3 regions of the Pedobacter suwonensis genome follow, and region 3 is predicted to be linked to each of the others. Evidence: riboswitches for the same ligand, from Rfam matches in the RefSeq annotation. Region 3 holds a riboswitch; each other region holds the start of a gene.
What was found. Region 3 has a riboswitch for S-adenosylmethionine ahead of DV942_RS01245 (O-acetylhomoserine aminocarboxypropyltransferase/cysteine synthase family protein). Riboswitches for the same ligand answer to the same signal wherever they lie in the genome.
Positions count from the first base shown of each region.

Region 1: another riboswitch for S-adenosylmethionine. It lies ahead of metH (methionine synthase); the one in region 3 lies ahead of DV942_RS01245 (O-acetylhomoserine aminocarboxypropyltransferase/cysteine synthase family protein).
Region 2: another riboswitch for S-adenosylmethionine. It lies ahead of DV942_RS02175 (SusC/RagA family TonB-linked outer membrane protein); the one in region 3 lies ahead of DV942_RS01245 (O-acetylhomoserine aminocarboxypropyltransferase/cysteine synthase family protein).

Region 1 covers NZ_CP031708.1:2,719,852-2,723,137, reverse strand. The annotation lists gene DV942_RS11050 (hypothetical protein) at 1-362, shown strand, start outside; gene DV942_RS11045 (Bax inhibitor-1/YccA family protein) at 401-1,156, shown strand; SAM riboswitch class I at 1,445-1,548, shown strand; gene metH (methionine synthase) at 1,683-3,286, shown strand, end outside.
Region 2 covers NZ_CP031708.1:550,106-553,391, forward strand. The annotation lists gene DV942_RS02175 (SusC/RagA family TonB-linked outer membrane protein) at 1-1,894, opposite strand, end outside; SAM riboswitch class I at 2,214-2,320, opposite strand; gene DV942_RS02180 (peroxiredoxin family protein) at 2,458-3,286, shown strand, end outside.
Region 3 covers NZ_CP031708.1:326,453-329,738, forward strand. The annotation lists gene DV942_RS01240 (hypothetical protein) at 48-1,061, opposite strand; SAM riboswitch class I at 1,275-1,385, shown strand; gene DV942_RS01245 (O-acetylhomoserine aminocarboxypropyltransferase/cysteine synthase family protein) at 1,648-2,979, shown strand; gene DV942_RS01250 (homoserine O-acetyltransferase family protein) at 3,009-3,286, shown strand, end outside.

The DNA.
Region 1 (3,286 bases), 2.4 Mb from region 3:
CCATTATAGAGTTTATAGGCGAGTGGAACGATGCCATTAATAACGACATTATGTTGCTAAAACGCGATATTTTGGAGATGATGATGGATGAAGGACTAAATAAATTTATCCTGATAGGTGAAAATGTACTGAATTTTCATGCTTCAGACGATAGTTATTATGAAGAATGGTTTCAGGAAGTAGAAGATGGCTGGATTGTTGGGGTGAATTTTCAGGAACATGTAATTAGCGAATTCCGTGATAACAGCATTGATTATTACATTAACTTTGGCGGTGCGTTTGACAATCTGCCATGGCGTACCTTAAAACCTTTACAGTTCTTTAAAAAAGTTGAAGAACTGCTGACAAAAAGATTGAACTAAATGTTTATTTTTATATCATTTAACATACAAAAATTAAAATGGAACAACAAAATTATCAATATCAAAACAACAGTGTTTTCGTTCAGGAAGGATCTGTTTCTAAAAAATTCTTCGCCAATGTTTTCTTATGGATGTTTGTGGCATTGAGTTTATCAACAGTAGCGGCCTATTTATTTGGAACAAATGAGCAGTTTATGCAATACCTGCTAACCGTTAATCCATCTACCGGTAAAGTTGGTATGTCGATTTTCGGGTACATTGCCATGTTCGCACCACTTGGACTTGTTTTATTAATGAGTTTTGGTTTAAGTAAACTTTCGTATCCTGCGCTTGTAGGTGTTTTTGTTTTATATTCAGTACTAACTGGAGTAAGCTTAAGCTTTATTTTACTGGCTTATACCTCTGGCTCAGTGGTAAGCTGCTTCGCAGGTGCCGCAGGTATTTTCGGTATTATGGCTTTTATGGGCTATACCACCAATATTGATTTGAGCAAATTCGGCCCTATTTTAATGGTAGGGGTAATCGGATTAGTTATTGCAAGCTTGGTGAATATGTTTATTCAAAGCGAACAGTTTAGTTTATTTATGGCATTTATCGGTATTGCCATCTTTACCGCATTAACTGCATACGATGTTCAGAAAATTAAACAGATTGGCCAAGGTATTGAAGCAAGTGGAGAAGAAGTACTTCAGGTAGAATCAAAAAAAATGGCGATTGTTGCAGCATTACGCTTATATCTTGATTTTCTAAATATTTTCTTGTTCTTACTCCGCATTTTCGGTAGCAGAAGATAATGGATAAGTTTTTAGCGATTACCGGCTTTCTGTTAGTTGGCGTATGTATTCAGATGCTGATTACCATTTTTATAACAGATAATGTCTTTGTAGTAAGTTCAGGCAGTGGGATTTGGATGAGCTATATGGGAATTTGGTATAATAAAAAATATGGAAGAAAAGTAAACAGCTAATCTCAAAAACAAAACAATATTCTTAAGGCCGTGCAGAATTGCATGGCCTTTGTAATTTTATTTGGCAGCAAAGCGATAATTTTTGGAATTGATCATGCTTTGTTGCATTTTTGTATGCTTATTAAGAAAGACGGAGGGATTAGACCCAACGAAGTCTTAGCAACCTGTAACCTACAAGGTGCTAAATTCTATTCTGCAAATAGCGGAAACAGATAAGTTTAGGATTACGATTCACGTACCAACTTTTTCAATAAGCCTTTTAGAGACTTGAGACAATAGATTTGAGATTTTAGACATTACGTCTAATCCATTCTCATATCTAATCTCTCATATCTCAAATCTTACAACAACAAATGGGTATAAGAGAAGAATTAGAGAAACGTATTTTGGTGATTGATGGTGCAATGGGTACCATGATTCAGCGATATAACTTAAGCGAAGAAGATTTCAGGGGAGAGCGATTTAAAAACCATCCTTGTGACGTGAAAGGCAATAACGATTTGCTCAATATCACGCGTCCGGATATCATCAAAACGATACACCTGGAGTACCTGGCGTCCGGCGCCGATATTATCGAAACCAATACGTTTAGTACACAGCGCATTTCCATGGCTGATTATCAGATGGAAGACCTTTCGTACGAAATGAGTTTTGAAGGTGCAAGGGTGGCAAAAGAAGCTGTAAATGAATTTATGGCAGCAAATCCTGATCGTAAATGTTTCGTGGCCGGTGCTATCGGCCCAACAAACCGTACCCTTTCCATGTCGCCAAATGTAAACGATCCTGGTTTTAGGGCGGTTTATTTTGATGAGCTGGAAAAAGCTTATTATGAGCAGGTGCGGGGTTTGGTAGATGGTGGTTCGGATGTATTGTTGATTGAAACCATTTTTGATACTTTAAATGCTAAAGTGGCTATTGTAGCCATTAAAAAATATGAAGAGGTAATAGGGCGTAAATTGGAAATCATGATTTCTGGTACCATTACTGATGCTTCCGGACGAACACTTTCCGGGCAAACTGCCGAAGCTTTTTTAAACTCTGTAATGCACGCAAAACCGCTAAGTATTGGTTTTAACTGCGCTTTGGGTGCAAAAGAGATGCGTCCGCATATTGAAGAGCTGGCTACAAAGGCAGGCTGCTATGTTTCAGCTTATCCAAACGCAGGTTTACCCAACGAATTTGGTGCTTACGATGAGCAACCGCACGAAACGGCCCATCTGGTTGATGATTTTATTGCCTCGGGTTTTGTAAATATTGTTGGCGGCTGCTGCGGTACTACACCAGCGCATATTGGCTGTATTGCTAAAAATGCACGAAAAGCCAAACCCAGAAAATTACCGAAACTTCCGCAATACATGCGCTTAAGCGGGCTGGAGCCTGTAACCATTACACCAGAAAGCATTTTTGTGAACATTGGAGAGCGTACCAATATTACCGGATCTCCAAAATTCTCTAAACTGATTTTGGGTGGCGATTATGAAGCTGCATTGGCCGTTGCCTTGCAACAGGTTGAAGGTGGTGCACAGATAATTGATGTGAATATGGACGAAGGAATGCTGGATTCGGAAGCCGCCATGACCAAATTCCTGAACCTCATTGCTTCAGAGCCAGATATCGCCAAACTGCCGATTATGGTCGATTCATCAAAATGGTCGGTGATTGAAAATGGTTTAAAATGCCTGCAGGGGAAAGGGATTGTTAACTCCATTTCTTTAAAAGAAGGCGAAGATAAATTCCGTGAAAGCGCCCGTAAAATTATGCAATATGGTGCAGCGGTAGTGGTAATGGCATTTGATGAGCATGGGCAGGCCGATAATTATGAACGCCGGATCGAAATCTGTAAACGCAGTTACGATATCCTGGTAAACGAAATTGGTTTTTCGCCGGAAGATATCATCTTCGATCCTAATATTTTAACTGTGGCAACCGGGCTGGAGGAACATAATAATTATGCAGT
Region 2 (3,286 bases), 220 kb from region 3:
TGCCATTAAATGAAGGATAAAAATATGATCTGTTTTGTGCAGGCAAAGTAGAAGACCAGTCATTACGCGCCGTGATGTTGGCAAAAAGGTAATTTCTGAAGCCGATCTGTCCGGAAGCATAAACACTATACGATTTTAAGCGCGATAAATTATTGGATGAAACCAGGGGATCGCGAGAGTTTTTCAGGTTGTAAAGTCCTGCAATGGCCAGTTTAGGCGCACTCTGGTCGTTTTGCTCGATGTACTGCCTACGGATATTGCCACCTCCCAATAATTCTAAGCTAAAATCTTCATTTAATTGTTTATTGAAGTTTAATGTTGCGTCGGTGTTATTTTCGTTTACGGTAAAGGCACTTTCGGTATAAGAACCAAAAGGTGTTCCATTGGTACCATAGGCGATTCTAACCTTACGCCTGTCATTGTAGTAATCCGTTCCAGTTCTGAAATTGAAATCAAGTCCATCGATAATTTTATAATTAAGCGCTAAACTCCCAATAATCCGGTTACGGTTTTGCGACACGGTATTTTCATAAGCTACCCAATATGGATTGCTGTAATAGCTATTGTTCCAGTTAAATGTTTTTCCATTTTCATCCAGATAGTTTTTCAGCTGGTTAATATCTACCTGACGGCCAAACCAGGTAAATTGCAACATGGTACTGGTTGATCTTGAACCGCCTGTACCGGGCAAATTATCAGAACTCAGCTTGCTGTAATTCGCATTGGCCGTTAAAGTCAGTTTTGGCGTTATCTTCAGTGAAGTATTTAATACAAATGAATTTTTACCTTGCCCGGAATTAGGCACAATACCTACTTGTTTCAAGTTATTGTAAGAGATCCGGTAATCATATTTTTCCCCTGCATCTGCTACAGAAACTCCGTTATTTAACGAATATCCTGTCTGAAAAAAATCGCGTACATTATCTGGGTGGGCTACAAATGGAACCGCCACTCCTTTTGAAAAAAACTGTGGAATTAATCTGCCATCCATTTTTGGTCCCCAGCTCTCATCTACCCCATCATTAATGCCTTTACCAGCACCATCCACGTAACTGAATTTACCTTCCGATCCCTGTCCAAAAGCATTTTGATAAACCGGCAGAGTAAGCAAAGTTTCCAGTACGGCATTGGAGTTAACCTCAATGCCCAATCCTTTTTTCGATTTACCAGTTTTAGTTTTGATAAGAATTACCCCTGCGGCAGCCCTCGAACCGTATAGTGCAGCCGCATTTGGCCCTTTTAATACACTGATTGTTTCTATATCTTGCGGATTGATATCTGAGATGGCATTTGCATAATCCCTTGCACCTGCAGAATTTAACTGCGAATTATCTACAGGAATTCCATCAACCACAAATAAGGGCTGGTTATTTCCAGCTATAGAGGTTTCCCCTCTGATGACCACACGGGATGAGCCCATGCTCCCCTGACTATTGGTTACCCTTACACCCGCGATTTTTCCGGCCAGTGCATTGACCAGATTGGACTCTTTAGCTTCAGACAAATCCTGCCCTTTTAACTCCTGAACAGCATAACCGAGTGATTTTTTCTCTCTGGAAATGCCTAAAGCTGTAACCACCACTTCATCTAACGCATTATCGCTCGATTGAAGAATAACTGAAACTGGCCCGTTTTTACTGATCTGTATTTCCTGGGTTTTAAAACCTATGTATGAAAATACTAATGTGCCCTTTTCAGGTGCATTTATCGAAAAAGCACCTTTGGCATCAGAAATGGTGGTTTGTTTGGTTTCTTTGACGAATATGGAAACACCAGGCAGTGTTTCTCCATCTGCTGATTTTACTGTTCCGGTTATAGCGGTATTTTGAGCAAATCCCGGTTGTACAGCAAAGAGCAGTAAAATAAATGCTATTGATTTTAAAAGTCTGATCATGTATATGTTTAATAATTAGTTAATAGATAAAATTTGGGCAAAACGATTCCTAACGGTGAATCACCGTCTTTTATTAAAAAATAAAATGGAATGGTTAGATCAAAAACGCCTGTTAAAATGGAACCATCCTAACAGGACTGGCGCATTCGTAAGTTAGCAGAAAGGTTTACAAAAAGTGATGTAGCTCGTCTGTTTTTTTCCATTTGAATGATTTTGTTTAATACATATTTCACTTTCAAGAAAGCATTGAGGCAACAAAAAAGCACCCCTTAAATCAGAAGTGCTCCGTATATGTTAGATAAGGATTATGCAAACAACTGACTTAACTACCCCAGATTCATCCGGGATGGAATTAGCACCATTTCTAAAAATTAGATGGTTGCTAAGGCTTCACAGGGCCATTCCCTCCGCCTTTCTTGATAAGTATTTTAAAATAACTGGGGCAAAGGTATAATTAATTCCATTTATCCTATAGTTTTTATAGATATTTATTAAAATATTTTTTCTTTGACTATTCCATCCGTATATTTGTCGACTAAATTAGTAGATTAACATACATCCCAATGAATATAAAATCCTTATTAACTGCCGCACTGGCCATATCAACCTCCATAACCTTTGCTCAGGATCAGGCAGTTTTAGCCAATAACCAACAGGCAAAGGCCAAAGAAAAAAAAACAAAGGCATTCGTTGCGCTGGGCAACTGGCGCGGTGTGGCGAAAGTAAAGGAGGGACTTGAAATCCCTTTCAATTTTGAGATCAATGAAAAAAGTGGTCAGCAGAAATTGTATTTCCGCAATGCGGAAGAAAGTTTTGAAGGTGGTGTGGTCAAACAAACAGCCGATTCAATTTTTGTTAAACTGGATCAGTTTGATAACGAACTGGCATTTGCAATAGATGGCGACCGGTTAACAGGAGCTTTACGCAAACAGGATAAATCCGGAAAACCATTAATCATTGATGCCGAACGCAAAAACTATCGTTTTAAAGCAGACAGACCTGCATCAGCCGACTATTCAGGAAGCTATGATGTAATTTTTACCGCTCCAAATGGCAAAGAAGAAAAAACAGTAGGCCTGTTTAAACAAACAGGAAACAAACTAACCGGAACTTTTCTCCGTGTAACCGGTGATTCTCGCTATCTTGAAGGTATTGTAGAGGGGAATGGATTTCAACTTTCGAGTTTCATCGGCTCCTCTCCTGCTTACTACAAAGGAACTTTCGGTGCAGATGGTACTTTAAAGGGCGAGGTTTTAAGCGCAAGAGGCAGCCAGCCTTTTAGCGGGAACAAAAATAAAGATGCAGCCCTGCCTGATCCTTATCAACTCACCTACCTGAAAAAAGGATACAAAACACTCGATTTCAGTTTCCCTGATGTAAATGGTAAAAAGA
Region 3 (3,286 bases):
TTTTCTACGGTCCTATAAGATTTTTGAAGCCTTATAGGACTAAAAATCTATTTCGGATTACAAGCCGTGGTCAGTTTCAAAGAATAGTTTGCCTCCAGTGGCTCATTTGTTTGTGCCAAACGTTGTGAACCCGTATTCGCAGGACAAGCAATATCTCCTGCAGCATCATAAACCAATTTGTTCCCATTTGCCATCAATTCCTTTGGCACATATACCTGTACTTTGGTAACTGAATAACCTGAAGGAAAATAACGTATGTAATAACCATCAGGATGTTTGGTCCAGATGCCGCTTGGCACATCGCTTCTTGGTGGGGCCATACCCGCCAAAATCGCATATTTTTCCATATCAGCATAAGTGTAATTTCCGGAAGCTACCAGCTGTCTGATATTGTTTTCTGCCTCAAAAACTGCCTTTACACCCGCTGGCAACTGGTCTTTAGCCTTTTCCATTACATCAAAAGGTAACACACCCAGGGCGCCTCCCTCCAATTGTGTAATCTGACTCGGGGTTAATAATTTTACAGCGGTTAATTTTACCTGTCCGTTAAAATCAGCAAATTTTGTTCTGGCAATAATGGTCCACAGCAGCGCCTGGATGTCATGTTGATCCACCTCAGGATGTTTTTCTGCGCTTTTCAATATCGCAACCACTATTCCTTCCTTAGGACCCAGTACAGGAGCGAACATATAACCATCGCCTTTTGACGGCGCAAATGTTCCCGCCTTTAAACAATAACTTTTGTTGGTCATCTCATAAAGCCCCTCGCAAAGCACAAATCCGCCCTCTGGATTTTTAGGTAGTAAATACAATGGTTGTGCCTTTAAATTTAACGAAGTAATAAAGTCGGGCATTTTTTCACCTTCCCTGTTTACATCTTCAAAACTGGTGGTTATTGCAGCGGGCTGTTTCAGAAACCTGTCTACCCCTAAGGCTTTGGCACCCTGGGCGGTTCCGATTTTTAATAATTTATCTTTCAAACCTCCAAACTGGGCATTGGTAGTGCTGACAAACATCACCGTGAATAGTAGGCCTAAACTTAAAATGCTTGTGTTTTTCATGATAATCATATTTAGATAGGTAGCGCAAACTTAGCATATTCAGCGCTAATTTCACATCGAAAGTTCGATTTTAGCATTGTAACATAAAATTAAGTAACTAGTTATCAGTTATTTATTTTAAAATCAAAATTTTATTTTGTGTATTAAAAATTAATCCTGACATTTGAAATATTATTTGGCGGAAAGCTAAATAAAAGTCAATCTTCATAGGTTGATTTATAAAGAAGTGGCGAGAGACTGGCTCGATGACCCACTGGCAACCCTCAGAAAGAGAAGGTGCCAATTCCTGACCAGATAACATGGTGTTATTTGGTGATATAAATTATAACTGATGAAAACATTAAATCTTCGATCGCTAAGCGAATCCAATGCAGACCTTAAAAAGGTAAAACAAGTTGCTATTTCTGTTACTTGCAGTTATATGCTTGCTATGGCTTGTATGCGCTGTTGCATACAGTAATTTAAAAATCTTCCTTTTTTGTTTCCCTCAAACTGGAAGGTCCCGGATAACCGGGATACGCCCTTTTAAGCTTTAGGACTACCCTAAGTTAGTTATCTTATCAATTCATAAATTAAAACAGAAATTATGTCAACATCATATAAATTTGAAACTTTACAATTACACGCTGGTCAGGAAATAGATCCAACAACAGGTTCAAGAGCCGTACCCATTTACCAAACGACGTCTTACGGGTTCAATAGTGCTGAACACGGTGCCAATTTATTTGCTCTAAAGGAGTTTGGTAATATCTACACCAGGATCATGAATCCAACCAACGATGTTTTTGAAAAACGTATTGCCGCTTTGGAAGGTGGCGTTGCTGCTCTGGCCGTTGCCTCAGGACAAGCTGCACAATTCATCGCTTTAAATAATATACTGGAGGCTGGTGATGGTATTGTTTCTTCTTCTCACATTTATGGCGGAACATATAACCAGTTTAAAGTGGCTTTTAAACGTTTAGGTATCCATGTAGATTTTGCCAATCCGGATGTGCCTGAGGAATTTGAAGCTAAAATTACCGATAAAACCAAAGCCATCTATCTGGAAACCATCGGTAATCCAGCCTTTAGTGTACCTGATTTTGAGAAGATTGCCGCTATTGCCAAAAAATATGACCTCCCGTTGGTGGTTGATAATACTTTTGGTGCAGGAGGTTATTTATTTAAGCCATTAGAACATGGAGCAAACATTGTGGTAGAATCTGCAACGAAATGGATCGGTGGTCATGGAACAAGCATTGGCGGCGTAATTGTCGACGGCGGAAACTATAACTGGGGTAACGGGAAATTCCCTCAGTTCTCCGAGCCTTCAGCAGGTTACCATGGTTTGGTTTTTAGTGATGTTTTTGGCATTGGCGGGCCGTTCGGTAATATTCAGTTTATCATTCGTGCCCGTGTAGAAGGATTAAGAGATCTTGGGCCTGCCCTATCGCCTTTTAATTCTTTTCTTTTGTTGCAAGGAATGGAAACGCTATCGCTCCGCGTACAACGCCATGTTGATAATGCCCTTGAACTGGCCACCTGGTTAGAAAACCATCCGCTGGTTAAAGAAGTACAATATCCCGGATTAGCAAGTAGCAAATACAACAATCTTGCGAAGAAATATTTAAGCAATGGTTTTGGGGCCGTACTGTCTTTTGAACTAAATGGAAGCAAGGAAAATGCCACGCAGGTTATTGATCATTTGAAACTGGTTTCGCACCTAGCCAACGTGGGCGATGCCAAAACGCTGATCATACAGCCATCGGCCACCACACACCAGCAATTGAGTGAAGAAGAACAACTGGCCGCGGGCGTAAAACCAAACGCCTTAAGGGTCTCAGTTGGTATTGAGCATATCGATGATATTAAAGCTGATTTCGAACAGGCATTTGCAGCCATTAACGCACAAGTTTCTACCGAGAGTTTATTAGCTTAAGCACATTTACCTTCCGATACAACAAAACAATGAGTACAGCATCAATATATAATCATCCTAGACAGTTTAAATTAGAAAACGGAAAAAAAATCCGTAACCTGCAGGTTGCTTATCAAACTTATGGGAAACTAAATGCGGCTAAAGATAACGTTATCTGGGTTTGCCATGCACTTACTGCCAATGCAGATGTTTTTGAATGGTGGGAAGGTTTGTTCGGGCAAAATGCTTTGTTCAATCCTGCGGAACACTATATTGTGTGCGCCAATGTTTTAGGGTCTCATTATGGCAGCACTAGCCCCTTGAGTAC